2 linked regions of the Gluconacetobacter diazotrophicus PA1 5 genome follow. The protein of the gene in region 1 interacts with the protein of each later gene in a pairwise test. Links are inferred from orthologs where the notes say so. Each region holds a gene or a part of one and is shown in the gene's direction. Other genes may lie near its edges. The genes, in order: sufB and GDI_RS02075.

Region 1 (15,725 bases):
CCATCATGCCCGTGAACCGCGTGCCCGTCCTCCCGCAATTTTTCCAGATGCGCCAGCAGGTTCATCTCCGCCGCGCGATGCAGGGCCGGGGGCACGGCGCGATAGACGCGGCGCATCATGTCCTCCAGCGTGGCCGGGACGGCATCCAGGGCCGCCAGGATGGTGGCCTCGCGCGTCAGGCGATGGTCGATCAGGGCCCGGATGCAGGCGGCGGGGGCGGTGATCGAGGGCCCATGGGCAGGCAGCAGCAGGCGCGCGTCCAGCGCATCGATTCGCGCCAGCCCGTCGAGGAACTGGCGGACCGAACCCTGCGGGGCCGGGGGGACCATCGTCGTGGACCAGCCCATGATGTGGTCCCCGGTGAACACGATGCCGTCCGCCGTGACAAAGCAGAGATGATCGGTGGCGTGGCCGGGGGTATGCACGGCCGTCAGGCCGGCGATGGCGGAGCCGTCATCCAGTGCGATATCGGGGGTGAAATCGGCGACGGCGCTATGGCGAAAGCCGCAGACCGGCGCGCCCGTCGCGGCCCCCAGGGGGCGCGCGCCCGTCAGATGATCGCGATGCGTATGGGTCAGCAGGATATGCGTGACGGGACCCGCCGCTGCGCGAATGGCGTGCAGGTGGGCGGGATCGTCCGATCCGGGATCGATGATCGCGGTGCCCCCGGGATGATCGACCAGCCAGCAATTGGTGCCGTTCCCGGTCATCGCTCCGGGATTGGGGGCGACGATCCGCCGGATGCCGGGTGCGGCCGCCAGCGGCTGCCCGACCGGCGGCGCGGCCTCGCGCACCTGCCAGGTCCGGCGGGTGCGGCGTTCGGGCGAAGCGTTCAGCCGAAGGCCCCGACATGGTGCATGATCGCCATGCCGGTTTCACGGACCAGATTGAACAGGTGCAGCATCGGCTCGAAAATCTCGGCGTGCTCGCGGATATAGGCCCCTTCGTTCCGTGGGCCGTGGTCCTCGTGATAATCCAGGTCCAGTCCGCCGCCGGTGACCGAGGGGAAGATATAGTCCAGCTCCCGCAGCGCGGCGGGAATTTCCAGGCACAGCACTCGCGTCGTCAGTTCGTCGCGCGAAAAGGCGTTGCGCGGCGAAAAGTAGGGAATGCGGGTGGATAGCAGCCAGATCCGCTCGATGGTGGCGATGCGGATCGCGTGCAGCAGCTTTTCCTCGGCCCCCATGGCGGGGGCCTGTTGCCAGGCGCGGCGCAGCGCCAGGTGGTCCGACTGGATGCGGCGGAACATGGCCTGGGTGCTGGCCCAGAAATTCAGCCGCTCCAGCCCGTGCATCAGCGCCAGGTAGGCATCGCGCCGCGCGGGGTCGGACTCGGCGGTGGCGCGGTCCAGCCACATGTCGGGGTCCAGCATGTAGACCACGGCGCGCAGCACCGTATCGTCGGAATGCGCCAGCGCATGCGATGCGAAATCCAGCGCCCGGCGGAAGCGCGGGCTGCGGCTGAGGAATTCCTCGAACGTCTCGGGGTGGCGGGCGGCGGCCGTGCCCAGCCCCTGGATGGTGTTCGCGCACCAGCCCAGTTGCTGCAGGATGGCGTTGTTGGGAATGGCGCGGAGCTGGCTGGGGTGGGTGATGCGGCTGGCGGCGGCGCCGGAATCGCTCTGCCGGGCCGATGGGCGGGACCCCGTCTTGTCGATCAGCGACGGGCCGAAGGCGCCCAGCAGCGCGGCATAGCCCGGATCTTCGACCAGTCCGGCCATGCCGGCCCCGATGGTCGAGAAGAAATCGGCCGAAAAATCGGGCTGGTCATAGACCGGGTCGCGATCGACCACGGTATGCGCGAAGACATGCGACGCGATGATGCTGATGGTCGCGTCGGCCAGCGCCTGGGTGCCGAACAGCAGATAGCCGTCACCGCCCTGGAAGGCCGTTTCCTCGCGGATGCGCAGGCCGGCATCGGCGAAGACGGCGCGGGCGTGCAGCGGCGACAGGTAATCCAGCCGGTCGGACAGGCGGAACGGATGCGCGCCGCGCCCGATGCTCTCGCCATGGGTGTCGAACAGGATGACCTCGACATCCGTCAGGTTCCAGCGCCGCAGCAATTCGCAGATCTTCAGCCGCAGCCGCTCGATCAGGTAGGTCGCGGCCAGCTGCCCGACATAGCGGCCGGAATCGGAATAGCCGAATTGCAGGCTCAGCTTGCCGGTGCGGCGCAGATACTCGCGCCAGTGCGGGGAATGCAGCGCTTCCTCGACGATATGGGCGCCGTTCTCCAGCGCCTCCTGCGTCTCGAACAGCGGCGAGATCTCGACATGTTCCTCGATGCCGAAGGTCCGGGCCAGCCACAGGGCGGCCAGCAGCGTATAGCCGCTCTCGGTCTCGGCGATCAGGAAACGGACCGGGCTCTCGCGGTCGATGTGGCGCACGATCTGGCGCACCGTCATCATCAGGCGCGCGGCCGTCGCCTGTTCGACCAGCAGCGATCCGAAATCGATGTTGACCGGCTGGACGTGGTCCAGTGCCTCGTTGATGCGGCTGAGCAGCGCGCGGCGCTGCGACGGGATCTCGGGACTGTCGTCGATGCCCAGGCGCTGGCGCGCGACGTTGTGGATCTGCGTCGAATTCAGCCGGACATGGGTGTGGGCTGCGGCCATGCCGTGGGCCATCAGGCCGGCCCGGGCGACGGCCAGGGCCATCCGGTCGTCCGGCGGCGCGGTGTCGATGGCTTCCTGGAACGAGGACGCCAGTTCGCTGGCGCCCATGATCGCGTCCTCGCGCCGGCCGATCAGCACGGCGGCGAATGCGGCGACGGAATCGGGGCCGGGCGCCGCGCCCACGGGGCAGGCCTCGATCTGGTCCGTGACCGCGTCCAGCGCGCGGGCCACGCGTTCATGCAGCCCGTCGGCCACCGGGCGCAGCGGGGTGATCTGGTCGCGCAGCCGTTCAAGCTGCAGGCGCTTCATGCGCAGCCGCAGGCGGATCGTGTCCCACCAGCCGATATCGGTCCGCCCGTCCGTGTCGTACCCGACCCAGGTGGTCAGGATCACGGGCCGGGGGCTGAGCACCGACCATTCGTGGGGCCAGCGGGTGCGGGCCTCGGCCAGCAGGATTCCGGTCAGCCGGTCCAGCGCGTTGCGCCCGCGCACGATCGCGGCCGATGCCAGGGCGAATTCTTCCTCCAGCGTCGGCGGGGCGGGGCGGCGGTGGGTGGCCAGGGCCGGCACCGTGCCGGTGCGCCCGTCATCGGACGACGCCAGCGTCGCCAGCACGTCATAGACGGGATTGGCCAGGGCGAAGGTCGGATGGGCGGTGAACACGGCCGCGAAGCGGCTGCGTTCCAGGTTCTTGCGGAAATGCCCGAAATTCGGCGGGGTGCCGTCCGGTCCGGGTTCGCTGGCGACGGTCTGCGCCACGCCGCGCATCCGCCCGGCGATGGCGGCATCGTCCGTGCCCCCGACATAGGCATGCAGCCGCGCCGCCCGGTCGCGGAACGCCGTGTCGCGCAACTGGCGCACCACCTGTTCCAGCGTGTCGGTGGTCAGGGTGCCGGCCGTCAGCTGGCGGCCGATTCGGCGCGCCAGGGCGATGATGGGATTGCCCGATGACGAGTTCTCGTGATCCGCGACAGCTTGCCGCGTAAGGTCGAGCAGCATCTCTGCCGCATCGCGGGTGGGGGTATCGGTCATCGCGGGGCCCAATCATCCATTCCGTGCGTGGCGGCAAGGTTCCATGTTCGCGTTCCCATCGCAATGTCTGCCGGGGCAACTTCACGCCGAATTTCGCCGAAACCGGGGCTGTCGGTCCCCCGGGCGGCCCCCCGGGCGGCCTTCGCGGGCAGCATCAATGTGACCGGCGGCCGGCGTGGGGGGTGCTTGGGTCGGCGCGCGGGGGGTGGTATCCACGGAGGGATGAACACGATCCCCACTGCGGAGAACACGCTGTCCGAAGCGGACAGGGCAGCCTGGCTGAATCTGCGGCGCTACCGTCGCGCGGCCACGGGACTGCTGGCGGGGATGGGCGTGCTGACCGCCGCGGGATACGCGGCGCCGGCCGCGGGCCTGGTGGGGGACGGGCTTTGGCTGGATGTCCTGCGGTCCGGCGCCAAGGCCGGGGTGGTGGGCGGGCTGGCCGACTGGTTTGCCGTCACCGCGCTGTTCCGCCATCCGCTGGGCCTGCCGATTCCCCATACCGCCATCCTGCCGGCCCAGAAGGCCCGGCTGGGCGAGGCGCTGGGCCGTTTCGTCGCCACCCATGTCTTTACCGAGGACGACGTCAACGCGGCGCTGGACCGGATCGACCTGCCGGAAATCGTGGCCGGCCTGCTGGACGACCCCGCGACGGCGGAGACCGTCAGCCGCATGCTGGCCGGCGCGGCCCCCGGGGTGATGAACCGGCTGGAGGATGGCCGTGCCGGATCGGCCATGGGCCGGATCATGCCCATGATCCTGGGCGGCGAGGACGTGGCCCCCATCGTGGCGCGGACCCTGCGCGCGCTGGTCGAGGGCGACCGGCACCAGGAAGTCCTGTCCTTCCTGCTGGCCCGGCTGAAGGACGGGCTGAAGGCCAAGGAGGCATCGCTGCGCGCGATGATCGAGGACCGCGTGCGCGAGCAGGGCGGCCGCGTCCTGGGCTGGGCCATCGGCGGGTCGATCGCGACCAAGGTCCTGGTCGCGGTGAACCAGGAACTGGACCGTGTCGATCCCCAGAACTCGGAACTGCGCGAGAGCTTCACGAACTGGGTCCGTGGCGAGATCGACCGGATCGAGACCGACCCCGAACGCCGCCAGGACATCACCGGCGCGATCATGGGCGTGGTGACCCATGACAGTATCCGGGGCTGGAGCGGCGATGTCTGGCGGCGGATGCGCGTGATGATCGAGGCCGACATGCGCCGCCCCGACGGATGGTCCGCGTCGATCGTCCAGGACACGCTGCTGCGCCTGGCCGACCAGATGCGCACCGATGCGGCATTGCGCGAGCGGATGGTCTGCACCGCGCGGCGCATGATCCTGGGCAGCCTGCCGTTCCTGCGCGAACGCCTGTCGCGCTTCATCGCCTCGGTGGTGGCGGGATGGGATGCCGACCTGCTGTCGTCGCGCCTGGAATTACGGGTCGGCAAGGACCTGCAGTTCGTCAGGCTGAACGGCACGCTGGTCGGTTTCCTGGCCGGGGCGGGCCTGTCGCTGCTGCTGCAACTGCTCTTCGGCCGGGGCGCCGGCTGACGCTCCGCGGGGCGATATCCCTTATCGCCAAAAGGTGATCTCGGCATCGCCGGCCCGCATCGTACGGCCGGTGGCGCGGCCAAAGGGGTGCTGAACTGCGCCGATTGCACTTGACGCTGGCGTCGCGGCGAAGCATCTGGGTAAATCAGGACTGATTTGGTCCGTTATGTCTCTGGCGTACAGGCCGGGGGTGCACAGGCCGGGTAGGAAAGGGGCGCGGATGCTGAAGCTGTCGAAGCTGACCGACTATGCCGTCGTGGCCCTGGTCCGTCTGGCGCAGGAGGACGAGGTGATGACCTCGCCCGCGCTGTCGCAGGCGACGGGTATTCCCGAACCGACCGTGGCCAAGGTGCTGAAGATCCTGGCGGTCCATGACCTGGTGGTATCCCTGCGCGGCGCGCGGGGGGGATACCGGCTGGCCCGTCCGTTGAACGATATTTCCGTGGCGCGGGTCATTACCGCCGTGGACGGGCCGATTTCGCTGACGGCATGCGTGGATGGCGGCGGGTGCGACACGCGCCCGTTCTGCGGCGTGTGCGGGCAATGGGATGCGGTCAACGATGCGATCCGCGGGGCCCTGTCCGCGATCACGCTGGCCGACATGCGCGCGCACGGCCAGGGTGTCCAGGGCCCATGCGTCGAAGGGCAGGGGGGCCGTCACGGGCTCCAGGATACATCCGGCGCCGGCCCGGCCGTCGCGGTCTGAGGGAGAGGAAAGAGATGCCAGCGGTTGCCGAAACCCGCGATACGGTCGAAGGCCTGGGTCAATCCACCTATAAATGGGGGTTCGAGACCGAGATCGAGATGGATCTGGCCCCCAAGGGCCTGACCGAGGACACGATCCGCCTGATCTCGCACCGCAAGCAGGAGCCCGAGTGGCTGCTGGAATGGCGGCTGAAGGCGTTCCAGGCCTGGCAGGCGATGCCCGAGCCGACCTGGGCGAAGGTCAGCCATCCGCCGATCGATTTCCAGGACGCGCATTACTATGCCGCGCCGAAGAAGAAGACCGGCCCGAAATCGCTGGACGAGGTCGATCCCGAACTGCTGCGCACCTACGAGAAGCTGGGCATCCCGCTGCACGAGCAGGCGCTGCTGGCCGGCGTCGAGGTGCCCGAGGGGCAGGAGGCACGCGCCCCCGTCGCCGTCGATGCCGTGTTCGACAGCGTCTCGGTCGTCACCACGTTCCGCGAGACCCTCGCCAAGGCCGGCGTCATCTTCTGCCCGATCTCCGAGGCGGTGCGCGAGCATCCCGACCTGGTGCGCCGCTACCTGGGCAGCGTGGTGCCGGTGGCCGACAATTTCTATGCCGCGCTGAATTCCGCCGTCTTCACCGACGGATCGTTCGTCTACGTGCCCAGGGGCGTGCGCTGCCCGATGGAACTGTCGACCTATTTCCGCATCAATGCGCGCAATACCGGCCAGTTCGAACGCACGCTGATCGTGGTCGAGGACGGGGCCTCGGTCTCGTACCTGGAAGGCTGCACCGCGCCGATGCGCGACGAGAACCAGCTGCACGCGGCGGTGGTCGAACTGGTGGCGATGGACGATGCGTCGATCAAGTATTCGACCGTCCAGAACTGGTATCCGGGCGACGAGAACGGGCGGGGCGGCATCTATAACTTCGTCACCAAGCGCGGCGCCTGCCGGGGCGCGCGGTCCAAGATTTCCTGGACCCAGGTCGAAACCGGCTCGGCCATCACCTGGAAATATCCGTCGTGCATCCTGCAGGGCGACGGCGCGGTGGGCGAGTTCTACTCGGTCGCGGTGACCAACAACCACCAGCAGGCCGATACCGGGACCAAGATGATCCATATCGGACGGAACACCCGTTCGACGATCATCGCCAAGACCATCAGCGCCGGCCATTCCGACAGCACCTATCGCGGCCTGGTGCGGATGATGCCCAAGGCGTCGGGGGGGCGGAATTTCACCCAGTGCGACAGCCTGCTGATCGGCGACCAATGCGGGGCGCACACCGTGCCCTACATCGAAAGCCGCAACATGTCGGCGAAGATCGAGCACGAGGCGACGACCTCCAAGATCTCGGAAGACCAGCTGTTCTATTGCCGCCAGCGCGGCCTGTCCGAGGAGGACGCGGTGGGGCTGATCGTCAACGGGTTCTGCAAGGACGTGCTGAAGGAACTGCCGATGGAATTCGCGGTCGAGGCCCAGAAATTGCTGCAGATCAGCCTGGAAGGCAGCGTCGGCTGAACGGAGATGAGTGACGTGAGCAACGAGTTTGTACGGATCGCCGGCCTGTGCGCCAGAATTTCGGATGGCGGAGTGGAGAAGGAGATCCTGCGCGGCGTCGATCTCGACATCCCCGCGGGCGAGGTCCACGCGATCATGGGGCCCAACGGGTCGGGCAAGTCCACGCTGTCCTATGTCCTGGCCGGGCGAGAGGATTACGAGGTGACGGCCGGCACCGCGACCTTCAAGGGCCAGGACCTGCTGGCGCTGGACCCCGAGGCGCGCGCGGCGCTGGGCCTGTTCCTGGCCTTCCAGGCGCCGGTCGAACTGCCCGGCGTGAACAACGCGAATTTCCTGCGCACGGCGGTCAACGCGGTGCGTCGCGCCCGGGGCCAGGACGAACTGGACGCGGTGGCCTTCCTGAAGGCGGTGCGCAAGGAAACCAAGCATCTGTCGATGTCTGACGACATGCTGAAGCGCAACGTGAATGTGGGCTTTTCGGGCGGCGAGAAGAAGCGCAACGAAGTGCTGCAGATGCGCATGCTGCAGCCCTCCTTCGCCATTCTGGACGAAACCGACAGCGGACTGGACATCGATGCGCTGCGCATCGTGGCCGAAGGCGTCAATTCGCTGCGCGCGCCCGATTTCTCGGCCCTGGTCATCACCCATCACCAGCGCCTGCTGGACTATATCGTCCCGGACCGCATCCATGTGATGGCGCGCGGGCGCATCATCCACAGCGGCGGTCCCGAACTGGCGAAGCAGCTCGAGGCCCAGGGCTATGCCCGCTTCCTGGCGGAGGCCGCGTGAACGCGGTCGCCGAGAACGCGGTCGCCCGGGGGGGCAGGACCGCCGGCGCCAGCGCCGCGTCCTTCCTGGCCCGGTATGACGGGCAGGCGGGCGCGAACCCGTCGCGCGACCGCGCCGCCGCGCTGCTGCGGGCTTCGGGCCTGCCGCGCACCGGGGTCGAGGCCTGGAAATACACCTCGCTGCGGGCCCTGGCCGACATTCCGTTCGCCGCCGCGCCGGCCCGGCCCGACATGTCGGCGGTCCACGCCATCGTGGCCGAGACCGAGCGGGAGTTCGCCCTGGATGCGGACCTGCCGCGCGCCGTCGTGGTCGATGGCCGGTTCGATGCCGCGCTGTCGCGCCTGCCCGACGGCGTGACGGTCACGCGCCTGACCGCGCGGGACGAATCGCCGCCGTACGACGATGTCGCGACGGCGCTGAACACGCTGCTGGCCGATGACGGGCTGGTGCTGCATGTGGGGCCGGGCGTCGATGCCGGGCGGATGCTGCTGCTGTCGGTGACGGTGGCGGACTCCGCGCCGCTGTCCGTCCATCCCCGGCACCGTATCGTGCTGGACCAGGGCGCGCGCCTGTCTGTGCTGGACCTCGCGGTCGGGCGCGGGGCCTACCTGCACAACCCGGTCTTCGACATCACGGTCGCGGATAATGCCGCCCTGATCCATGCCAAGCTGCAGGCCGAGGACCCGGCGGCGCAGCACCTGGCCGTCATCCACGCCGAAGTCGGCGCGGGCGCCAGCTATGACAGTTTCACCCTGACCCTGGGCGCTTCGCTGGCGCGGCACGAGGTCCACGCCCGGCTGGCGGCCGAAGGCGGGATCGTGCACGTGAACGGCGCGCAACTGCTGGACGGGCGGCAGGTGGCCGACCTGACCAGCGTCATCACCCATGCGGCGCCGGCGTGCAATTCGCGCCAGACGGTGAAGAATGTGCTGTCGGGCCATGCGCGCGGGGTATTCCAGGGCAAGATCCTGGTGGAACGCATTGCGCAGAAGACCGACGGCTACCAGATGAATCAGGCGCTGCTGCTGTCCGATACCGCCGAGATCGACGCCAAGCCGGAACTGGAAATCTATGCCGACGACGTGCGCTGCAGCCACGGTGCGACCGTGGGGGCGCTGGACCCGGATCAATTGTTCTATCTCCGCAGCCGCGGCGTGGCCGAGCATGAAGCCCGCGCCATCCTGGTCAAGGCCTTCCTGCACGATGCGGTCGAATTGATCGGGGACGAGAGCCTGCGCGCGGTGCTGGATCGCGCGGTCGAATCCTGGTGGAACCGGAAGGACGCGTAACATGGATGTCTCGCCCGCCGTCATGCCCGACCCGATCGACGCCCTGCGCGCCCGCCGCGACGATTTCCCGATCCTGAACGAGAGGGTGCACGGCAAGCCGCTGGTCTTCCTGGACAGCGCGGCCTCGGCCCAGAAGCCGCTTCCGGTCATCGAGGCGATGGCGGAGACGATGCGTACCCAGTACGCCAACATCCATCGCGGCCTGCACTGGATGAGCGAGCGGACCACCGACGCGTACGAGGGCGTGCGCGACCAGGTCGCCGGCCTGATCGGTGCGGCGCGCGAGGAAATCATCTTCACGCGCAACAGCACCGAGGCGATCAACCTGGTCGCCCATTCCTTCGGCAGCCTGATGCGTCCGGGCCAGGCGGTCGTGATCTCGGAAATGGAGCATCACGCCAACCTGGTGCCCTGGCAGATGCTGCGCGACCGCGCGGGCATCGAACTGCGCGTGGCGCCGATCAGCGATTCCGGCGACCTGGAACTGGATGCCCTGGCGCGGCTGCTGGATGACGGCAAGGTGGCGCTGGTGGCCGTCACCCACATGTCCAACGTGCTGGGCACCATCACCCCGGCGCGCAAGATCGCGGACATCGCGCATGCCGCCGGTGCGCGGGTGCTGTTCGACGGCAGCCAGATGGTGGTCCATCACCGGGTGGACGTGCGGGCGATCGACGCCGATTTCTACACCTTCACCGGGCACAAGCTGTACGGCCCCACGGGCATCGGCGTGCTGTGGGGGCGGCGCGAACTGCTGGAGGAAATGCCGCCCTTCCTGGGCGGGGGCGACATGATTTCCTCCGTCCGGTTCGAGGGATCGAGCTGGGCGACCGTGCCCCACAAGTTCGAGGCCGGCACGCCCGCCATTATCGAGACCATCGGGCTGGGGGCCGCCATCTCCTACGTCGAATCGGTGGGATATGACGCCATCGCGGCGCATGAATCCGCGCTGCTGGACCATGCGCTGCGGCGGCTGGGCGAGGTGCCCGGCCTGCACGTGGTGGGGTCGCCGGTCGAACGCGGCGGCGTGATCTCGTTCACCATGGACGACGTGCATCCGCATGACATCGCCACCCTGCTGGACCGGAACGGCATCGCGATCCGGGCCGGCCATCATTGCGCGGAACCGCTGATGCGGCGCCTGGGGCTGTCCGCCACCGCGCGGGCCAGCTTCGGCCTCTATACGACGCGCGAGGAGGTGGACGCTCTGGCCAGGACGCTGGAGCAGATCCGCTCCTTCTTCCTGTAAGGCGCGGGGGGAAGAGGACGATGGACCAGGACGGGCTCTACCAGCGGCAGGTGATCGAGCGGGCCCGCGCGCCCGTTCATGCCGGCCCGCTGGACGGGGCGACCCATCAGGGCGAGGGCACGAATCCGATGTGCGGCGACCGGGTGCGGCTGGGTGTGACGCTGGACGCGGCGGGCCGGGTCGTGATGGTCCGGCATCAGACACGGGGATGCGCCATCTGCGTCGCCTCGGCCGATATGATGGCCGACCTGGCGCCGGGGCGCAGCGTCGCGGAACTGGGGGTTCTGTCCCGCGCCTTCACCGACATGCTGCGGACCGGGGGCGACGCGCCGAACCCCGAACTGGCGACTTTCGCCGGCCTGCACCGGCACCGCTCGCGAATCCGCTGCGCCACATTGCCGTGGTCGGCGCTGGATGACGCGTTGAACGAGTCGAAGGAGGGATGAGGCGGATGAACGCACAACCCGAGAAGACGGAAGCGATGGACGAACCCGCGACCAGACCGGCGGAAGAGGCATTTTCGTTCGCTCCCCCCGCGACGGCCGAGGGGGGATCGGTCGAAAGCTGGACGCCGGACGACATGCCGGCCGCCGACGCGCGGACGGAATCGGATGCCCCGGACGAGGATTCGGTGATCGCCGCGATCGCCAGCGTCTACGATCCGGAAATTCCCGTGAATATCTACGAACTGGGCCTGATCTACGCCATCGACCTGCACCGCGACGGTGCCGTGCATATCGAGATGACGCTGACGGCCCCGAATTGCCCCAGCGCCCAGGAACTGCCGGCCCAGGTGCAGGAAGCCGTGCGCGCCGTCGCGGGCGTGACCAGCGCCGATGTCGAAATCGTCTGGGACCCGCCATGGGACATGTCGCGCATGAGCGACGATGCCCGCCTGGCCCTGAACATGTTCTGATCATTCCCAGGAGGACGCCTATGACCCTTCCGACCGAACACACGGCCACGCCCTCGCGCCCCGCGCGGCCCCTGCCACCGCTGATGGCGCTGACCGACCGGGCGGCCGACCGGCTGCGCGTGCTGTACGAAACCGCGCATGCCGGCCAGAAGCTGCGCATCGCGGTCTCGACCAAGGGCTGCTCGGGCCACGCCTACGACATGAACTTCGTCGATGCCGCCGGCCCCGGGGACGAGGTCGTGACCGACAAGGGCGTGACCGTGCTGGTGGACCGCAAGGCGACGCTGTTCCTGATCGGCACGACGATGGATTACGAGACCAGACAGCTCGAATCCGGCTTCACCTTCAGCAATCCCAACGAAAAGGGACGCTGCGGCTGCGGCGAGAGCTTCCACGTCTGATCCCGGGTCCCCGAGAGTCAGCGGAAAGAGCCCGGCCTGGCGGGCCTGCTGCAGGTCCGGCGCGCCTGCCAGGTCCAGCAGCAGATTCGGTCCCCTCCTGTTCTTCTTGAGGATCAGGGCTTGCGGAATTTCAGCACGACCTGGTCGGTATGGCCGCGAATCGACGGGTCGAAGACCGTGAGGGTGTGGGAATCCGCGGGATTGGCCAGCAGCTTGCTCTCGCCCTCGAACTGGAAGCCGGCGGCCTCGACCTGCTGGCGGATGATGGCGGGGTCGATCCGATGCAGCTTGCGGACCGCGTCCGGCGTCATGCCGGGATTGGCGACATGATCCACCACCATGAAGGTCCCGCCCCGCCGGAGTGACGCGAAAACCGCCTTGTCGAGGGCGAGCGCCGCATCCGGTCCGGCGCCGTAATAGACGTCGTGATAATTCTGCGATGTCCAGGCGAGATCGAGGGGCTTGGGAAACGAAAGCGCATCCAGCTTCTGGACCAGTGCGGTGACGTTGCCGAAGGATGCATCGGCGGCAATCGCCTTGACCGCGTCCGCCGCCCTGGGATTCTGCGCCAGGCGCGCGGCCGGGACCACCGCCCAGACATGGCCGCCCGCGCCGACCAGATTGCTGAAGATCCGCGTGAAATAGCCCTGGCCCGGCATGATGTCCGCGACGTTCATCCCGCGCCTGACGCCGGCGAAAGCCAGCAGGCTGGCGGGCTTGCGGTTTGCGTCCGCCGCACGGTCCGCCTCCGGCCGGTCGCGGTTGCTCAGCGCCGCGGCAATGCGAACCCCCTCGCCGTGACGGAGGGCGGGCGCGGCAAGCTGGGCCGAGGCGGGCATGATCGCCGTGCCGCTGAATAGTCCGACAAGGCCGAAAATAATGAAGAACCTGCGTGTGGTCATGAGTCCACTTTCCTAAGATGTCGGACTCGGAGCGTAACAGGAATTGCAGTGGAATGTGACCGATCAATGGATCGTGTCGCTTTTCCAGCGGGACGTTCTCAGCAGCACGGTGGCCCGGTTCCTGACCCGGAGCCAGAATTCGGCCTCGTCGGTCAGGTTGTCCTCCACGCACCGGCTGATATGGCGTCGGATCGTGCCGATGGCCACCGCGCCGTAAATCCGGATCAGGGCCGTCGCGACACTGGACGCGGTTGTTTCGGCTTCATCCGGTTCATCCTTGCTCGCCATACCCGCCCCGATCGCTTCCGATGGACGTTCGATACCAGCGTGACGGGCACAGCCCGGTTTCGTCAGCGGCAGGCTCTCCGGCCGGACAGACCGTCTTGATGCAGAACAGCAGGTCAAGCCTAGCGCAAGGCAGGCCCTGTCGTCACCCAAAGCGCCGTGATTACCGCGTCCGGCGGCGGGGGGCGGGTGGGGCGGTGAAGACGCAGACGGCTTCGACCTCGGTCGACCACAGGAACTGGTCGATGATCGTCACGCCGTCCAGGCGATAGCCCGCCGCCTGCAGTCCGGCGGCGTCGCGGCCCAGCGCCTGCGGATTGCAACTGACATAGACGATTCGCTCCGGCCGGCCGGCGACGATCTCGGCCATCTGCGCCCCGGCCCCGGTATAAGGCGGGTCCAGCACCACCGCCCGCGCGTCGGCAATCTGGCGCGCCATCACCGGCTGGCGGTTCAGGTCGCGCTGTTCGGCGACCACGCGCGTGCCCGTCGTGGCGCGGCGCAGGGTCGCGACCGCGTCGGGCTGTCCCTCGAACGCCAGGGTGCGCACGTGCTGCCCCAGCGCGAAGGACAGCGTGCCGCACCCGGCATAGAGTTCGATCACCGTATCCTTCCGCACCAGTCGGCGCGGTAGGCCGGCCAGTACGGCGGCGATGATCGCGGCCTCGCCCTCGCGCGTCGGCTGCAGGAACGCGCCGGGCGGCGGCATGGTGGCGACGCCGGACAGTTCATGCCGAACCGATGCGGTCTGGGCGGCGGTTTCCGGCACGTCCGTCGTGCCCGCACGGCGCCAGGCGATGCGGGGAATCCGGTGGTCGCGGGCAAAGGACGCCAGCTTGGCACGGTCCGCCGCTTCCAGCGGGCCGTCGGTCGCCAGCAGCAGGTCGGGGCCTGAATCCAGCATGTTGATCAGGGCGTCACCGTCGCGCCGCAGAGCCCCCAGCGACTGCATCACGGCACGCAGGGCCGGGAGCAGGGCGAACAGCGCCGGTTCCAGGACCGGGCAGGCGGTCAGGTCCACCACGTCGCCGCGCCGGGCATGCAGCCCGATGCATACGCCCTCCGGCCGGCGCCGGACCGCCAGGTCGATCCGCCGGCGCGATCCGGGCGGGCTCTGGACCGTTCCGGTGATCGCGGGGGCGGCGAATCCGGCGCGCTCCAGCGCATGGACGACCAGCCCGGCCTTCCAGTCCAGCGCGGCGGCCAGCGACAGATGCTGGATCGCGCATCCGCCGCAGGTTCCGAACAGCGGGCAGGGCGGCGTCACCCGGTCCGGGCTGGGCCGCAGGATGGATGTCAGGTGGGCGGTGCGTTCGTCCACCCGGTCGGCCAGGACATGCTCGCCCGGCAGCGCGCCGGGGATGAACAGGCGGTCGCCTTCGGCGGTGCGGGCAATGCCGTCCCCGTCCGTGCCCAGAAGGGCGATATCGGCTTCGATCGTCATGTCATCCAGGCGAATGGGGTTTCGAAGGGCAGGGCCCCGGCCTTTCTCAGGCCGTCTCGTCGATCACCTCATCGACACCGGGCACGATGGCGGGCCCCGCCGGGGCAGCGTCATGAAGGCGGGGACGTCGTCGCCGAACCCGATGACCGTCCCGTTCTGGCCGGATATCCCGTCCTCGGCATGCCGGTCGCGATCGCGGTCCCGCTGGCGGTTCGGGCCGGACCGGCGCGGCGACGCCGCCTCGGCGGGGACGGCCGCGGGGGACGGGGGCGGAACGGGGGCGGAAACGGGCTGGGGGGGCGCGACGGGTTCGGCCTTGTCCTCGGCTGGCGTGGCGTCGTTCCGGGCGCGGTCGGGCTTGCCGCCCCGCCGGTCCGGGGCCTTGCCCTTGCCGCGACCACGGCCACGCCCGCCACGGGTGCCCGATTCCTCGGACCATTCCAATTGGGTCACGCCTTCGACCTCCAGCCGGGGAATCGCATGGCCGATCAGCGTTTCGATGGCCTCGGCCAGCGCGCGGTCATACGGGGTCGCCAGGCTGTAGGCATGGCCGGATCGCCCGGCGCGGCCGGTACGGCCGATCCGGTGGACGTAATCCTCGGCATGGAACGGCAGGTCGAAATTGAAGACATGCGACAGGCCGCCGATATCGATGCCGCGCGCGGCCACGTCCGAACAGACCAGGATCTTCAGTTCGCCGGACTTGAAACGCTCCAGGGTCGCGAAACGGACCGACTGCGGCAGGTCGCCATGCAGCGCCCCGGCCGAGAAATCATGCTTCACCAGCGATTTGTACAGGACATCGACATCGCGCTTGCGGTTGCAGAACACGATGGCGTTCTGCACCGCGTCGTCGCGCAGCATGCGGCGCAGCACCCGCCGCTTGTCGGCCTCGTCGACGACGACCAGCCCGGTCTCGATGGTGGTGGCGACCGAGGACGGGCGGCTGACGGTGATTTCCTTGGGGTTCTGCAGGAACATGTCCGCCAGGCGGCGGATCTCCGGCGCCATGGTGGCCGAGAAGAACAGCGTCTGCCGCACGGGCGACAGCATGGCG
Region 2 (15,519 bases), 2.7 Mb from region 1 along the record:
TACGATCTGGCGGACGCGCTGGCCAAGCGGCTGAATTCCAAGCTGGTGCATTTCGTGCCGCGTGCCAACATCGTCCAGCACGCGGAACTGCGCAAGCAGACGGTGATCGAGTACGCGCCGGATTCCGCGCAGGCCGGGGAATACCGGACGCTGGCGCAGAAGATCCATGCGAATTCCGGGCAGGGCACGGTGCCCACGCCGATCACGATGGAAGAGCTGGAAGACATGCTGCTCGAGTTCGGCATCATGAAGACCGATGAACAAGCCCTGGCCGAACTGGCCGCCAAGGAGGCCAAGGCCGCGGCAGCGCTGGCCTGATGCCTGAATGTCCGGCGGGTAAGCCGCCGGGCATTGTTTCCCACTTCCACGAAGGGGACCAGAAAATGAGTCTGGATGAAGACAAGACCAACGATAGCGCGTTTCACGCTCGCCTGATCGCGGAAGTGCTGGAAGCATACCCGGACAAGGCCCGCAAGCGCCGGCAGAAGCATCTGAACGTCGCCGGCCAAGCCGAAGCCGAGGCGCAGGACGCCGGCGAAGAAGGCGTGATGCTGAGCGAATGCGACGTCAAGTCGAACGTGAAGTCCGTGCCGGGCGTCATGACGATCCGCGGCTGCGCCTATGCCGGATCGAAGGGCGTGGTCTGGGGGCCGGTCAAGGACATGGTCCATATCAGCCATGGCCCGGTCGGCTGCGGACAGTATTCGTGGTCGCAGCGCCGCAACTACTATATCGGCAATACCGGCGTCGACTCGTTCGTCACCATGCAGTTCACGTCCGATTTCCAGGAAAAGGACATCGTGTTCGGCGGTGACAAGAAGCTGGAAAAGATCATCGACGAAATCGATGAGCTCTTTCCGCTGGCCAAGGGAATTTCGGTGCAGTCCGAATGCCCGATCGGCCTGATCGGCGACGACATCGAGGCGGTATCGCGCAAGAAGAAGAAGGAAATCGGCAAGACCATCGTGCCGGTCCGGTGCGAGGGCTTCCGCGGCGTTTCGCAGTCGCTGGGCCATCATATCGCCAATGATGCCATCCGGGACTGGGTGTTCGACGGCGAGGACAAGCACGCGGCGTTCGAGACGACGCCTTATGACGTCAACGTCATCGGTGACTACAACATCGGCGGCGATGCCTGGTCGTCACGCATCCTGCTGGAAGAAATGGGCCTGCGCGTCGTGGGCAACTGGTCCGGCGATGCGACGCTGGCCGAAATCGAGCGCGCGCCCAAGGCGAAGCTGAACCTGATTCACTGCTATCGCTCGATGAACTATATCTGCCGGCATATGGAAGAAAAGTACAATATTCCCTGGACGGAATATAACTTCTTCGGCCCGTCGCAGATCGCGGCATCGCTGCGCAAGATCGCGGCCCTGTTCGACGAGAAGATCCAGGAAGGCGCCGAGCGCGTCATCGCGAAATACCAGCCCCTGGTCGATGCGGTGATCGAGAAGTTCCGTCCGCGCCTGGCGGGCAAGAAGGTCATGCTGTATGTCGGCGGCCTGCGTCCGCGCCACGTCGTCAATGCCTATAACGACCTGGGCATGGAAATCGTCGGCACTGGCTACGAATTCGGCCACAACGACGACTATCAGCGCACTGGACACTACGTCAGGGAAGGCACGCTGATCTACGACGACGTCACCGGGTATGAACTGGAGAAGTTCATCGAAGGCATCCGTCCGGACCTGGTCGGATCGGGCATCAAGGAAAAATATCCCGTGCAGAAGATGGGCATCCCGTTCCGTCAGATGCATTCATGGGATTATTCGGGCCCGTATCATGGCTATGATGGTTTCGCCATCTTCGCCCGTGACATGGATCTTGCCATCAATAATCCGGTCTGGAGCATGTTCAAGGCTCCGTGGAAAAACGCCGCCTGAGGCCATAACGCAGCCGGCGTGCCGTATGGCGCACGCGGGTGGGTAAAGGACAGAGGGTAAGATCATGCCTCAAAATGTCGATAAGATTCTCGATCACGCACCGTTGTTCCGCGAACCGGAATATCAGGAGATGCTGGCCGGGAAAGCGAAGCTGGAGAACATGCCTCCGGCGGACAAGGTCGTCGAGATCGCCGACTGGACCAAGAGCTGGGAGTACCGCGAGAAAAATTTCGCGCGCGAATCCCTGTCGGTCAATCCGGCCAAGGCCTGCCAGCCGCTGGGCGCCGTCTTCGTGGCCTCGGGTTTCGAGCGCACCATGAGCTTCGTGCACGGCTCGCAGGGATGCGTCGCGTACTATCGTTCGCATCTCTCCCGCCATTTCAAGGAGCCGTCATCGGCCGTGTCGTCGTCCATGACGGAAGACGCGGCGGTGTTCGGCGGCCTGAACAACATGGTGGACGGGCTGGCGAATACCTACAAGCTGTATGACCCGAAGATGATCGCGGTGTCGACGACCTGCATGGCGGAGGTCATCGGCGACGATCTGCACGCCTTCATCCAGACGGCCAAGGGCAAGGGGTCCGTCCCCGAGGAATTTGACGTTCCGTTCGCCCATACCCCGGCCTTCGTCGGCAGCCACGTGACGGGCTACGACAACATGCTCAAGGGTATCCTGGAGCATTTCTGGAAGGGCAGGACGCCGGTCCCCAACCGTTCGGTCAACATCATCCCCGGGTTCGACGGTTTCGCGGTCGGCAACAATCGCGAGCTGAAGCGCATCCTGGGCATGATGGGCGTGCAGTACACGATCCTGTCCGACGTGTCGGATCAGTTCGATACGCCGTCGGATGGCGAGTACCGCATGTATGACGGCGGCACGAAGATCGAGGCCGCGCGTGATGCGGTGAACGCCGATTACACGATTTCGCTTCAGGAATACTGCACGCCGAAGACGCTGGAATATTGCCAGAGCTTCGGGCAGAAGACCGCGTCCTTCCATTACCCGCTGGGCATCGGGGCGACGGACGACCTGCTGCAGAAACTGTCGGAGATTTCGGGCAAGCCGGTTCCGCAGGAACTGGAAATGGAGCGTGGCCGCCTGGTCGACGCGCTGGCCGACAGCCAGGCCTACCTGCATGGCAAGACGTACGCGATCTACGGCGATCCCGATTTCGTCTATGGCATGGCGCGCTTCATCCTGGAAACCGGGGGCGAGCCGAAGCACTGCCTGGCGACCAACGGCAGCAAGGCGTGGGAAGCGCAGATGCAGGAACTGTTCGACAGTTCCCCGTTCGGCGTCGGGTGCAAGGCGTGGGGCGGCAAGGATCTGTGGCATATGCGGTCCCTGCTGGCGACGGAAAAGGTCGACCTGTTGATCGGCAATTCGTATGGCAAGTATCTGGAACGCGATACGGACACGCCGCTGATCCGTCTGATGTTCCCGATCTTCGACCGGCATCATCACCATCGTTTCCCGGTCTGGGGATATCAGGGCGCCCTGCGCGTTCTGGTGACGTTGCTGGACAAGATCTTCGACAAGCTTGACGACGATACGATCCAGGCGGGCGTCACCGATTATTCCTTTGACCTGACGCGCTGAACACTACGCCGGGCGGTCCCGTGCCGCCCGGCGTCCTACATGATGCCGGATCCGAGGGTTGGAGAGGACGATGAGCGACGCTTTGAAGGCGAAGGTTACCGAACTGTTCAACGAGCCAGGGTGTGAAAAGAACCTGGCGAAGGGCGAAAAGGAGCGCAGGAAGGGGTGTTCCAAGCCGCTGACGCCCGGTGCGGCGGCGGGGGGGTGCGCGTTTGACGGCGCGAAGATCGCGCTGCAGCCCATTACGGATGCGGTCCATCTGGTCCATGGTCCGCTGGCCTGCGAAGGCAATGGCTGGGACAACCGGCATGCCGCCAGTTCCGGACCGAAACTGTATCGCCTGGGCGCCACGACGGATCTGTCGCAGATGGATATCGTCATGGGGCTGGGCGAAAAGCGGCTGTACAAGGCCATCAAGGACGTCATCGCCCGCTATGCGCCACCCGCGGTCTTCGTCTATTCCACATGCGTTCCGGCGCTGACCGGCGATGATGTCGTCGCGGTCTGCGCCCATGCCAGCCAGAAGCTGGCGACGCCGTGCATCCCGGTCAACGCCCCGGGCTTTGTCGGCGGGAAGAACCTGGGCAACAAGCTGGCGGGCGAGGCGCTGCTGGATTATGTGATCGGGACGATGGAGCCCGAAATCAGCACGCCCACGGATATCAATATTCTTGGCGAATATAATCTTTCGGGCGAATTGTGGCAGATCCTGCCGCTGTTTCGGGCCCTGGGGATTCGGGTCCATGCCTGCGTGACGGGCGATGCCCGCTATCGCGAGGTTGCGTCGGCGCACCGGTCGCGCGTCAACATGATGGTGTGCTCGACCTCGCTGATCAACGTCGCGCGCAAGATGGAAGAACGGTGGGGCATTCCGTACTTTGAAGGATCTTTCTACGGAATCGAGGACACCTCCGCCGCCCTGCGGGCCATCGCCGGGATGCTGGTGGCCCGTGGCGCGCCGGCCGACCTGCCGGCCCGGGCCGAGGCCCTGATCGCGGAGGAGGAAGCCCGCGCCTGGGAGGCCATCGCCCCCTATCGCGCGCGGCTGGAGGGCAAGCGGGTGCTGCTCTATACCGGCGGTGTCAAATCCTGGTCGATCGTTTCCGCCCTGCAGGAGATCGGGATGGTCGTCGTGGGCACGTCGGTCCGGAAATCCACCGATAACGACAAGCAGAAGATCAAGGACCTGATGGGCGGCGACGCCCACATGGTGGACGCCATCCCGCCGCGGGAGATGTACGCCCAGTTGCGGCGCGGCGACGCGGACATCCTGCTGTCCGGCGGACGGACGCAGTTCGTGGCGCTGAAGGCCCGGGTGCCCTGGCTGGATATCAACCAGGAACGGCACCAGGCCTATGCCGGATATGACGGCATGGTGGCGCTGGTGCGTGAACTGGATCGGTCCCTGTCCAACCCGGTCTGGGCGGATGTCCGCCGCCCGGCCCCGTGGGAGGAGGACGATGCCGATGCGTTCCTGGATGACGCGCCGTTCCTGACCCCCTTGTCCTGAGGAGTTCGTCCGTGGCCACCATCGTGAAGCCGCGCAAGGCGGCGTCCGTCAATCCGCTGAAATCCTCGACGCCGCTGGGCGCGGCGCTGGCCTATCTGGGTATCGACGGCGCGGTGCCGCTGTTCCATGGCTCGCAGGGCTGCACGTCCTTCGCGCTGGTCCTGACCGTGCGCCATTACAAGGAAGCGATCCCGCTGCAGACCACGGCGATGGACGAGGTCGCGACCATCCTGGGGGCCGCGGGCAATTTGGAAGAGGCACTGCTGAATTTGCAGCGGCGGATGAAGCCGCGCTTCATCGGCATCGCCTCGACCGCACTGGTCGAGACCAGGGGAGAGGATTATGCCGGCGACCTGAAGCTGATCCTCCAGCGGCAGCCCGAACTGGCGGATACACGGATCGTCTTCGCCTCGACCCCGGATTATGCCGGCGCGCTGGAGGACGGCTGGGCGGCCGCCGTCAGCGCGATCATCGAATCGGTCGTGGCCCCGTGGTCGCCGACGGTGACGTCGTTCCAGCAGGTCAACGTCCTGCCGGGCGTGCACCAGACCCCGGCCGACATCGAGGCGCTGCGGGACCTGATCGAAAGCTTCGGCCTGTATCCCGTGATCCTGCCGGACCTGTCCGGATCGCTGGACGGTCATGTGGCCGAGAACTGGTGCCCGACCACGCAGGGCGGCGCGCGGATGGAAGAAGTGGCGCAGATGGCGCGCGCGGTGCACACCATCGCCATCGGCGAGCATATGCGCGCGCCGGCCGACCTGCTGGGCAGCGTAACCGGCGTGCCGGTCACGCTGTTTCCCACCCTGACGGGACTTGCGGCCAACGACCGGCTGATGGCGCTGCTGTCGCGCCTGTCGGGCCGGGCGGTGCCGGGGCGCTATCGCCGCCAGCGCAGCCAGTTGCTGGACGCGATGCTGGACGGTCATTTCCATTTCGGCGGCAAGCGCATCGCGATCGCCGCCGATCCCGATCTTCTGTATGGCCTGTCGGCCTTCTTTGCCGGAATGGGCGCACGGATCGTCGCCGCGGTCGCCTCGACGTCCAATGCGCCGAACCTGGACTCCATTCCCGCGGACAGCGTCATCGTGGGCGACCTGACGGATCTTGAAGACGCGGTCCACGCGGCGGGGGGCGCCGATCTGCTGGTCACCCACAGTCACGGCCGTCAGTCCGCCGACCGCCTGGGCATTCCGCTGATGCGCGTGGGCTTTCCCATTTTCGATCGTCTGGGCACCGCGCACGCGCAGACCATCGGATATCGCGGCACGCGCGACCTGATCTTCCGCGTCGCCAACCTGTTCCTGGGCCAGATGCATGAGCACACGCCGGACGATTTCGGCCACGTGCCGTCCGCCCATACGATCGAGGAGATAGTGCATGACAGCGCGTCGCTTGCAGCTCATTGAACCGGAAGCCGGCGGGGACGGTGCCGCCGCCGGTGTCGTGCCGCGCCTGCGGATCGCGATCGCGACCCAGGACATGAAGGCGCTGAACGCGCATTTCGGGTCCGCCCGACGCTTCGCGGTCTGGGACGTGACGCCGGACGATGCCCATTTTGTCGAGGCGGTGGGGTTCGACGACGTCTCGGACGAATCCGGCGCGCACAAGGTGGACGTCGACGACAGGATCGGCCCCAAGGTCGATGCCCTGGCGGGATGCAACCTGCTGTTCGTCCTGGCCATTGGCGGTCCGGCGGCGGCGAAGGTGGTCGGCGCGCATATCCACCCGGTCAAGCTGCCCGCGCCGCAGAGCATCGCGTCGGTGATCGAACGCGTCCAGACGATGATGAAGGGCAACCCGCCGCCCTGGCTGCGCAAGGTGATGGGGGCGGCCGTACCCCGTTCGATGGATTTTCTGGATGAGGAGGACTGACGATGTCGCAAGCCGGTGTGATTGACGATCCGATGGCGACCTCGTTCATGAAGGCGCTGGTCGGGCGGATCCGTGCCGAGGACATGTACGGGGCCTGGGAACGCAAGACGAATGAAATGCTCCTTGACGATTATATCGTCAGCAAGGAGGAGCGGCGGGCCATGCCGATGATCAGCGACCCCGATCCCGACACGCTGGCGCGGGTCGAGACGTTCTTCCAGGCCGTCGGCCTCGCCATCGAGCAGGAGACGGGGCTGATCGCCTCGCCGATGATGAAGATGAGCCATGAGGGATTCGGTCGCGTCATCCTGACGACCGGGCGGCTGGTCGTCTTCATGAAGACCCTGCGCGACGTGCATCGCTTCGGTTTCGACAGCCTGTCCGCCCTGGCGGCGGAAGGGGCGAAGGCCGTGAATGCGGCGGTGGCCGAAATCAACCGGTTTCCCGAAGTGGCCCGGGCGTGACGGAGGGCACCATGACGGATATCGCGGAACTGAAGGCGGAACTGAAGAAGCTGTCCGCCCGGGCCACCAAGGCGAAGATGGATCTGCACGATCTGTCCGAGGACCTGCCCGTCAACTGGCAGGCGATTCCCGACATCGCCGCGCAGGCGCATCGGGCCTTTGCCGAACTGACCGAAAAACGCGCGGCGCTGGCCGCGATCGAAGACGCGACGAAGGAATAGAGAGATGGGAAGTGTCACACGCGACGGCCGGCCGTGGCAGCCGGAATACCTGCTCGCGATCGATCCGGCGCTGTGCATCGGCTGCGGCCGGTGCTTCAAGGTCTGCGGCCGGGGCGTCATGACCCTGCGCGGCCTGACCGACGAAGGGGAACTGGTCGACGACGATGACGACGGCGATGACGACGTGGAACGTCGGGTGATGGCCCTGGTCGACGCGGGGGCGTGTATCGGCTGCGGTGCCTGCGCGCGGGTCTGCCCCACCAACTGCCAGGCGCACGGCGCGGGCTGAACAGACAGGGAGGCGACGATGCGGGCCGAGGACCTTCACGCCTGGCTGGTGGCCCAGGGCACGGGTACGGAATGCGATCGTTTCGATGTCCACGTCCTGGCCTCCATCCTTGCGATCGCGCTGATTCAGTCGCGTGAACGCGGCCTGCCCCTGCCGGGCCTGGTGGGCCTGGGGGGGCAGGACCTCGTCGCGCTGGTGGGGGCGATGCTTCCGGGCGCGCTGTCGCGTTTTCAGACGATGGCGGACCTGCCGGCGCCGGTCCCCGATGAAAACGAATCCATCCTGCGCGACCTGCTGCGCCGGGGAACGTCGGAAGGCTCGGAGTGGGAATACGGGCTTGCCGCCATGGTCGCGCGCCGGGCCATGGAACCGCATCACCTGTGGCAGGATCTGGGGCTTCGTCACCGGCGCGAACTGTCATGGATGCTGGAACGGCATTTCGAACCCCTGGCCCGCCGCAACACCGGCGACATGAAGTGGAAGAAGTTCTTTTTCCGCCTGATCTGCCGGGACGAGGGCTATCGCCTGTGCTCGACCCCGGTCTGCGACGAATGTGACGATTTCGACGCCTGTTTCGGGGCCGAGGACGGTGAAAGCCTTCTGGCGCGCACGGCCGCCGGGCGTCCCGCCGCCTGACCGGTCTCTTCCTGCCGCTGGCCGATAAGGATCCCGGCGCCTGCGCGCCGGGATTTTTCGTGCCCGCGATTTCATGTCCGCCCCATGCCGACACGTCGGGAATCCGACAACGTTGCAAATCGGACAGGACAGCCCCCGGAAAATAACCTCGGCCTTCTCTTTTGTCGTGGCACGCGGATTGCGTGGTTTCCGTGCGGAAGACATTCGCGGGAAAAGGAGTTCACGATGATTGAGATGACCCCCAGCGCGTGTGAGGCGGTACGCGCGGCCATCGCCGGTGCAGCGACCCCGGTCGAGGGAATCCGGATCATGGTCGAATCCGGTGGATGCTCGGGTTTCAAATACATGATGGGCCTGGTCGCGGCGCCCGAACCCTCGGACGTCGTGGTTGACATCGACGGCGTCAAGGTCTTCGTCGATGCCGAAAGCGGGCCACATCTGCAGGGCACCAAGGTCGATTTCGTGGTGACGCTGGAACAGTCGGGCTTCTCGTTCGACAATCCGAATGCGGCATCGAAATGTTCCTGCGGAAAGTCCTTTAACTGAACTGTCGCGGCAGGGTCGGGCGTTGACGGAGGGAAATACAGATGTGGGAATATTCCGATAAGGTAAAGGACTACTTCTTCAATCCCAAGAACGCCGGCGTGATGGAAGACGCCTCCGGCGTGGGCGAGGTCGGCGCGATCGCCTGCGGGGATGCGCTGAAGCTGATGATCAAGGTCGATCCGCAGGATGAACGGATTACCGAGGCCCGGTTCCAGACCTTCGGCTGCGGGTCGGCCATTGCTTCGTCCTCCGCCCTGACCGAGATCATCATCGGCAAGACGCTGGACCAGGCGCTGGAAATCAGCAACCAGGACATCGCCGATTTCCTGGGCGGCCTGCCCCCGGAAAAGATGCACTGTTCCGTCATGGGGTACGAGGCCCTGCGCGCGGCGGTCGCGAACTATCGCGGCGAAGTCTGGGAAGACGATCACGAGGACGGCGCGCTGCTGTGCAGGTGCTTCGGCGTCGACGAGGGCATGGTCGAACGCGCCATCCGCAATAACGGCCTGACCAGCATGGAGCAGGTCGCCCAGTTCACCAAGGCGACCGGCAGTTGCGGCACCTGCGTCGAAGGCGTGGAGGGCGTGCTGGAACGCACCAATGCGGCGATGGTGGCCGAGGGCCTTCTGGACCCGGTGCAGGCTTTCGTGCCCGGCGGTGCCGCGCCCGTCCGGGGTCGCGCGCAGAAGACGTCACCGGTCGCACCCCCGGCGCGTACGGGCGGCAAGATGACCACCGTGCAGAAGATCCGCGCCATCGAAGAGGTGCTGGAGGAGCTTCGCCCGGCGCTGCGCAACGACGGCGGCGACTGCGAACTGGTCGATGTCGAGGACAACCGCGTGATGGTCCGGCTGACCGGGGCCTGCGTGAATTGCCAGCTGGCCGCCGTGACGGTGCAGGGCATCCAGGGACGTATCGCCGAACGGCTGGGCACGCCGGTGCGTGTCATTCCGGTGCAGGCCGGGCAGTGAAGGAGAGCGCGACATGAACGCGGTTTATCTGGACAACAACGCGACGACCCGCGTCGACCCGGCGGCCGTGTCCGCCATGCTGCCGTTCTTTACCGAGCAGTTCGGCAACGCATCGTCCATGCATGCGTTCGGCGCCGAGGTCGGGGGTGCCCTGCACACGGCGCGGCGGCAACTGCAGGCCCTGCTGGGCGCGGAATTCGATCATGAGATCGTCTATACGGCCGGCGGCACGGAATCCGACAACACCGCCATCCTCTCGGCGCTGGAGACCCAGGCCGGGCGCAACGAAATCGTGACCAGCGCGGTCGAGCATCCCGCCGTGCTGGCGCTGTGCGCCTGGCTGGAGAAGACGCGCGGGACCAGGGTGCATTATATCGGCGTCGATGCGCGCGGCCGGCTGGACATCGATGCCTATCGCCGTGCCCTGTCGCCGCGCACCGCGATCGCCTCGATCATGTGGGCCAATAACGAGACCGGGACGATCTTCCCGGTCGAAACGCTGGCGGCCGTGGCGCATGAGGCCGGGGCGCTGTTTCATACCGACGCGGTGCAGGCGGTGGGCAAGATCCCCATGAACCTGCGGCATTCGGAAATCGACATGCTGTCGCTCTCGGGGCACAAGCTGCATGCGCCCAAGGGGATTGGCGCGCTGTATGTGCGTCGGGGCGTACGCCTGCGTCCGCTGATTCGGGGCGGCCATCAGGAACGCGGCCGGCGCGCGGGCACCGAAAACGTACCGGGCATCATCGGCCTGGGCGTGGCGGCCGAACTGGCCCGCCATCACATCGACGAGGAAAATACCCGCGTGCGCGCCCTGCGGGACCGTCTGGAACAGGGGCTGCTGGAGCGGATCGGCAACGCCTGGGTCACGGGGGATACGGAAAACCGCCTGCCGAATACGGCGAATGTCGCGTTCGAGTTCATCGAGGGCGAAGCCATCCTGCTGCTGATGAACAAGGCCGGGATCGCGGCGTCCTCGGGATCGGCCTGCACGTCGGGCTCGCTGGAGCCGTCGCATGTCCTTCGCGCGATGCACGTGCCCTATACCGCGGCACACGGCGCGATCCGCTTTTCGTTTTCGCGCGAAAATACGGACGCGGATGTCGATCGCGTTCTGGACGTCATGCCGGGCATCATCGCCAAACTGCGTGAAATGTCCCCCTTCTGGGATGGCGCGGCCGCCGCGAAATCCGGCTTTGCACCGACTTATGCCTAGGGCGATGCGCCGGGCCTGATGAAGCCCGGCGGTATGGAGGCTGTGCGATGTCGGAAAACGCGCGTCTGCTGATCAGCGACACCACCCTGCGCGATGGAGAGCAGGCGCCGGGGGTGGCCTTTACCGCGTGGGAAAAGCTGGCCATCGCCGGCGCCCTCGACGCGGCCGGCGTGGATGAGATCGAGGCCGGCGTTCCGGCCATGGGGGATGCCGAGATCGCCATGATCGCGGCGATCGGCGACGAGGTGGAACGCGCCCGCGTCATCCCCTGGTGTCGCATGCGCGACGAAGACGTGCACGCGGCGCGGCGGACGGGGCTGGGCAGCGTGCACCTGTCCGTTTCGACCTCGGTCCGGCAGATCCAGGCGAAATACCGCATGTCGCCGCGTCGCACGCTGGACATGGCGCGCGACGTCGTCTCCCGCGCCAGGGATTACGGCCTGGCGGTGTCGGTGGGGGGCGAGGACGCCAGCCGGGCCGATCCGGCCTATCTGGTCGATCTGCTGGGCGTGATCGCCGAGGCAGGGGCGTTCCGCTTCCGCTTCGCCGATACGCTGGGCGTGATGGACCCGTTCGGCGTGCACGAGGTCATGCGGTATCTCTGCCAGTCCAGCCCGCTTCAGCTTGAATTTCACGGCCATGACGATCTGGGCCTGGCAACGGCCAATACGCTGGCCGCCGTGCGGGCCGGCGCGGCGTGCGCCAGTGTCACCGTCCTGGGACTGGGCGAACGCGCGGGCAACGCCCCGCTGGAGGAAGTGGTGGCGGGGGTATATCGCCTGCTGGGCCGTCCGGCGGGCGTGAAGCTGGACAGCCTGCCCGGGCTTGCCACCCTGGTCTCGCGCGCCGCCGTGCGTGATATCCCGCCCGACAAGGCGATCGTCGGCGACGCGGTCTTTCGTCATGAATCGGGCATCCATGTCTCGGGCCTGCTGCGTGACGCCGCGACGTATGAGGCACTGGACCCCGTGCAGTTCGGCCGCCAGCGCGAAATCGTGCTGGGCAAGCATTCCGGCCGGGCCGCGGTACGGCACGCGCTGGCGGCGCTGGGCCTGGATGCCGACGAAACCGTCATCGCGGCCACGCTTGCCGCCGTGCGCGCGCGTGCCTCCGCCGCCAAGCGCACGGTGGCGCTGGCCGAACTGGCCGAAATGCATGCGGGCCTGATGGCAGGCGTGTCGAAATAAGACATCGGGGAACCACGAAATGATGGGCATTCTGGACGAACTGCGCGGCCTGTCGGCCGCCGAGGACTTTTTCCGCACGCTGGGCGTCAAGTACGACGCCGAGGTGCTCAATGTCGCCCGCCTGCATATCCTGCGCCGCATGGGCACCTACCTGTCCCAGGCGGAACTGGAACCGGACGAGGACGCGGCGCGTGCCCAGTGCCGCGCGCAATTGCAGCGCGCGTACGACGATTTCACGCGTTCGACCCCGATTGCCGAGCGTGTCTTCAAGGTCCACCGGGACGCGGTGCGGCCATCGGGTGGGTTCGTCAGCCTGTCGGAGTTGACACAGGACGGGACGTGAACCCGACGCGGAGATGTCGGACCAGGGGCCAGAGCGGGTGCCGGACGGGGAATTTTTCACGGTTGAGGGAATTTTCGCCCCGTTTGGCCTCGCTGGTACGCCTCTTGCGACCCGTGGAAACATGACATCCTGCATGTCGATGGAGGCGCGGAATGCAAATCTTTGTCTGTATCAAACAGGTTCCGGACAGCGGACAGATCCGCGTCCATCCGGTCACCAACACGATCATGCGCCAGGGGGTGCCGACGATCATCAACCCCTACGACCTGTTCGGGCTGGAAGAGGCGCTGCGCCTGCGCGACCGGTTCGGCGGCCAGGTCACGGTCATGACCATGGGGCCGCCGATGGCCGTCGAAAGCCTGCGCAAGGCGATGACCTTCGGCGCGGACCGTGCCGTGCTGCTGACCGACCGGATTTTCGCCGGCTCGGACACGCTGGCCACCAGCTACGCGCTGGCGCAGCTGATCCGCAAGGCCGGTGAAACCTGGGGCGAGCCGGATATCGTCTTCTGCGGCAAGCAGACGATCGACGGCGATACCGCGCAGGTGGGTCCCGGCATCGCCCGTCGCCTGGGCCTGTCGCAGTTGACCTATGTGTCCGGTATCGATGACCTGGACATGGTGGACCGCAAGATCCTGGTCCGCCGCCGCGGGGACCATGGGGTGCAGGTCCTGCGCTCGGTGATGCCGGTCATGATCACGATGATGGAAGGCAGCAACGAAATCCGGCGTGGAACCCAGGCTGACGCCCTGCGCGCCGCCCAGGCGGAAATCGTCCAGTGGAACGGCGCCGCCGCCGGCATCGAGGATACGGCGATGTGCGGGCTCCGCGGGTCGCCGACCGTGGTGAAGAAGGTCTTCGCCCCCACGGCCCGGGCCGAAAAGGCCGAGAAGATCGCGACCGGAACCGAAACGCCGGCCGCGCTGGCCGAAACGCTGATCGACGCCATCTTCACCCGCCAGCCCGTGCTGCAGGCCGATCTGCTGCAGCAGGCCGCCACGCACTGAAGGAGACAGGGCCATGAACGCCAAACCGACGGGCGGGGCACCGGGCGGCCGCGCCAATATGAAGAAGGAATTGTCGGAGCGCTTCCAGCGCTACCGCCATGTCTGGGTCTTCGTCGAATTCGAGCACGGAAAGATCCATCCCGTCTCGCTGGAACTGCTGGGCGAGGGACGCAAGCTGGCCGACCAGTTGCAGGTCGAACTGGCCGGAATCGTGCTGGGCAGCGGCCGGGCCGAACTGGACGAGGCGGCAAGGGCGGCGTTTTCGTATGGCGCCGACGTCGTCTACCTGGCCGACGATCCGGTCCTGGCCAACTACCGCAACGAACCCTACACCCAGGTCATGACCGCGCTGGTCAATGCCTATGAACCGGAAATCGTCCCTTCTGGGCGCCACGGTCCTGGGCCGCGACCTGGCCGGCGCCGTCGCGACGACGCTAAGACCGGCCTGACGGCGGACTGCACCGAACTCGCGATCGACGGCGAACGGTCGCTGGCGGCCACGCGCCCGACATTCGGCGGGTCGCTGCTGTGCACGATCCACACGCTGAACTATCGCCCGCAGATGGCCACCGTCCGTCCGCGCGTCATGGCGATGCCCGAGGCCCAGCCGGGCCGCACGGGCCGCATCGTGGAATTCAAGGTCGACGTGGCCGAGGACAGCATCATCACCAAGGTGCTGGATTTCCTGCCCGATACGGCCAACGAGGCCGAGCAGATGGCCTTCGCCGACATCGTCGTCGCGGGCGGCATGGGCCTGCGCAGTGCCGAGAACCTGGGGCTGGTGCGCGATCTCGCGGCCGTGCTGGGCGGGGACTGGGGCGGGTCGCGCCCGCTGGTGCAGAAGGGGTGGATTCCCTCGGACCGGCAGATCGGGCAGACCGGCAAGACGATCCGCCCGCGCCTGTATATCGCGGCGGGCATTTCCGGCGCGATCCAGCATCGCGTGGGGGTCGAGGGCGCGGACCTGATCGTCGCGATCAATACCGATCCCAACGCACCGATCTTCGATTTTGCCCATGTCGGGATCGTGGCCGATGCGATCACCCTTCTGCCGGCGCTGACCGAGGCTTTCGGACGGCGCCTGTCGGTCAACCGGATGGCGAGCTGAGGACAGCATAATGACACAGCACCAATTCGACGCCATCGTCGTGGGGGCCGGCCCGTCGGGGAACGCGGCGGCCTATACGATGGCGCAGCGCGGCCTGCGCGTCCTGCAGATCGAGCGCGGGGAATATGCGGGATCGAAGAACGTCCAGGGGGCGATCCTGTATTCCGACGCGCTGGAACGCATCATTCCCGATTTCCGGGAAGACGCGCCGCTGGAACGTCACGTGATCGAACAGCGGATCTGGATGATGGACGATGCCGGGCATACCGGCATGCATCATCGCAGCGACGATTATAACGAGGAAAGCCCCAACCGTTATACGATCATCCGCGCCCAGTTCGACAAATGGTTCAACCGCCGCGTGCGGGATGCCGGGGTGACGGTGCTGTATGAAACCACCGTGACCCGGCTGATCACCGATGCGCGCAAGCGCGTCGTCGGCGTGCAGACCGATCGCGACGGCAACGGCATCTTCGCCGATGTGGTCGTCCTGGCCGAAGGCGTGAACGGCCTGGTCGGCCTGCGGTCCGGGCTGCGTGACGAATTGCGGCCCGAGAACGTGGCCCTGGCGGTCAAGGAAATGCATTTCCTGCCGCAGGAGGTGATCGACGCGCGTTTCAACCTCAAGGGCGAGGAAGGCGTGGTGATCGAGGCCATGGGCAC

What was found.
Region 2: the proteins of sufB (region 1) and GDI_RS02075 interact in binary tests that used the Escherichia coli proteins (3 or more experiments, as listed by UniProt). The link is inferred for Gluconacetobacter diazotrophicus PA1 5 from one-to-one orthologs.

What each region holds. Positions count from the first base shown.
Region 1 is NC_010125.1:3,143,981-3,159,705, reverse strand. The notes cover bases 5,186-8,147. They hold sufB (Fe-S cluster assembly protein SufB), read left to right. Parts: upstream 5,186-5,902; coding sequence 5,903-7,393; downstream 7,394-8,147. Other genes in these bases: sufC (Fe-S cluster assembly ATPase SufC), read left to right, coding at 7,409-8,147; GDI_RS14500 (SUF system Fe-S cluster assembly regulator), read left to right, coding at 5,403-5,888. In the rest of the region: GDI_RS14515 (MBL fold metallo-hydrolase), read right to left, coding at 1-794; GDI_RS14510 (phosphoenolpyruvate carboxylase), read right to left, coding at 833-3,646; GDI_RS14505 (DUF445 domain-containing protein), read left to right, coding at 3,869-5,182; more of sufC, read left to right, coding at 8,148-8,182; Fe-S cluster assembly protein SufD, read left to right, coding at 8,179-9,471; GDI_RS14480 (cysteine desulfurase), read left to right, coding at 9,473-10,720; Fe-S cluster assembly sulfur transfer protein SufU, read left to right, coding at 10,741-11,166; GDI_RS14470 (SUF system Fe-S cluster assembly protein), read left to right, coding at 11,202-11,636; GDI_RS14465 (HesB/IscA family protein), read left to right, coding at 11,657-12,037; GDI_RS14460 (class I SAM-dependent methyltransferase), read right to left, coding at 12,151-12,939; GDI_RS14455 (hypothetical protein), read right to left, coding at 13,003-13,227; GDI_RS14450 (class I SAM-dependent RNA methyltransferase), read right to left, coding at 13,388-14,668; GDI_RS14445 (DEAD/DEAH box helicase), read right to left, coding at 14,732-15,725. UniProt on the Escherichia coli protein: The SufBCD complex acts synergistically with SufE to stimulate the cysteine desulfurase activity of SufS. The SufBCD complex contributes to the assembly or repair of oxygen-labile iron-sulfur clusters under oxidative stress.
Region 2 is NC_010125.1:434,110-449,628, forward strand. Bases 7,608-10,363 are described here. They hold GDI_RS02075 (HesB/IscA family protein), read left to right. Parts: upstream 7,608-8,703; coding sequence 8,704-9,024; downstream 9,025-10,363. Other genes in these bases: fdxB (ferredoxin III, nif-specific), read left to right, coding at 7,608-7,842; GDI_RS02070 (nitrogen fixation protein NifQ), read left to right, coding at 7,861-8,478; nifU (Fe-S cluster assembly protein NifU), read left to right, coding at 9,066-9,995; nifS (cysteine desulfurase NifS), read left to right, coding at 10,009-10,363. Also shown: nifH (nitrogenase iron protein), read left to right, coding at 1-318; nifD (nitrogenase molybdenum-iron protein alpha chain), read left to right, coding at 384-1,883; nifK (nitrogenase molybdenum-iron protein subunit beta), read left to right, coding at 1,948-3,483; nitrogenase iron-molybdenum cofactor biosynthesis protein NifE, read left to right, coding at 3,554-4,993; nitrogenase iron-molybdenum cofactor biosynthesis protein NifN, read left to right, coding at 5,005-6,402; nitrogen fixation protein NifX, read left to right, coding at 6,374-6,868; GDI_RS02055 (NifX-associated nitrogen fixation protein), read left to right, coding at 6,871-7,332; GDI_RS02060 (CCE_0567 family metalloprotein), read left to right, coding at 7,344-7,553; more of fdxB, read left to right, coding at 7,558-7,607; more of nifS, read left to right, coding at 10,364-11,211; nifV (homocitrate synthase), read left to right, coding at 11,259-12,398; nitrogenase stabilizing/protective protein NifW, read left to right, coding at 12,418-12,741; GDI_RS02100 (electron transfer flavoprotein subunit beta/FixA family protein), read left to right, coding at 12,894-13,748; GDI_RS02105 (electron transfer flavoprotein subunit alpha/FixB family protein), read left to right, coding at 13,762-14,856; GDI_RS02110 (FAD-dependent oxidoreductase), read left to right, coding at 14,867-15,519. UniProt on the Escherichia coli protein: Member of gene cluster sufABCDSE that mediates iron-sulfur cluster assembly under oxidative stress and iron limitation conditions.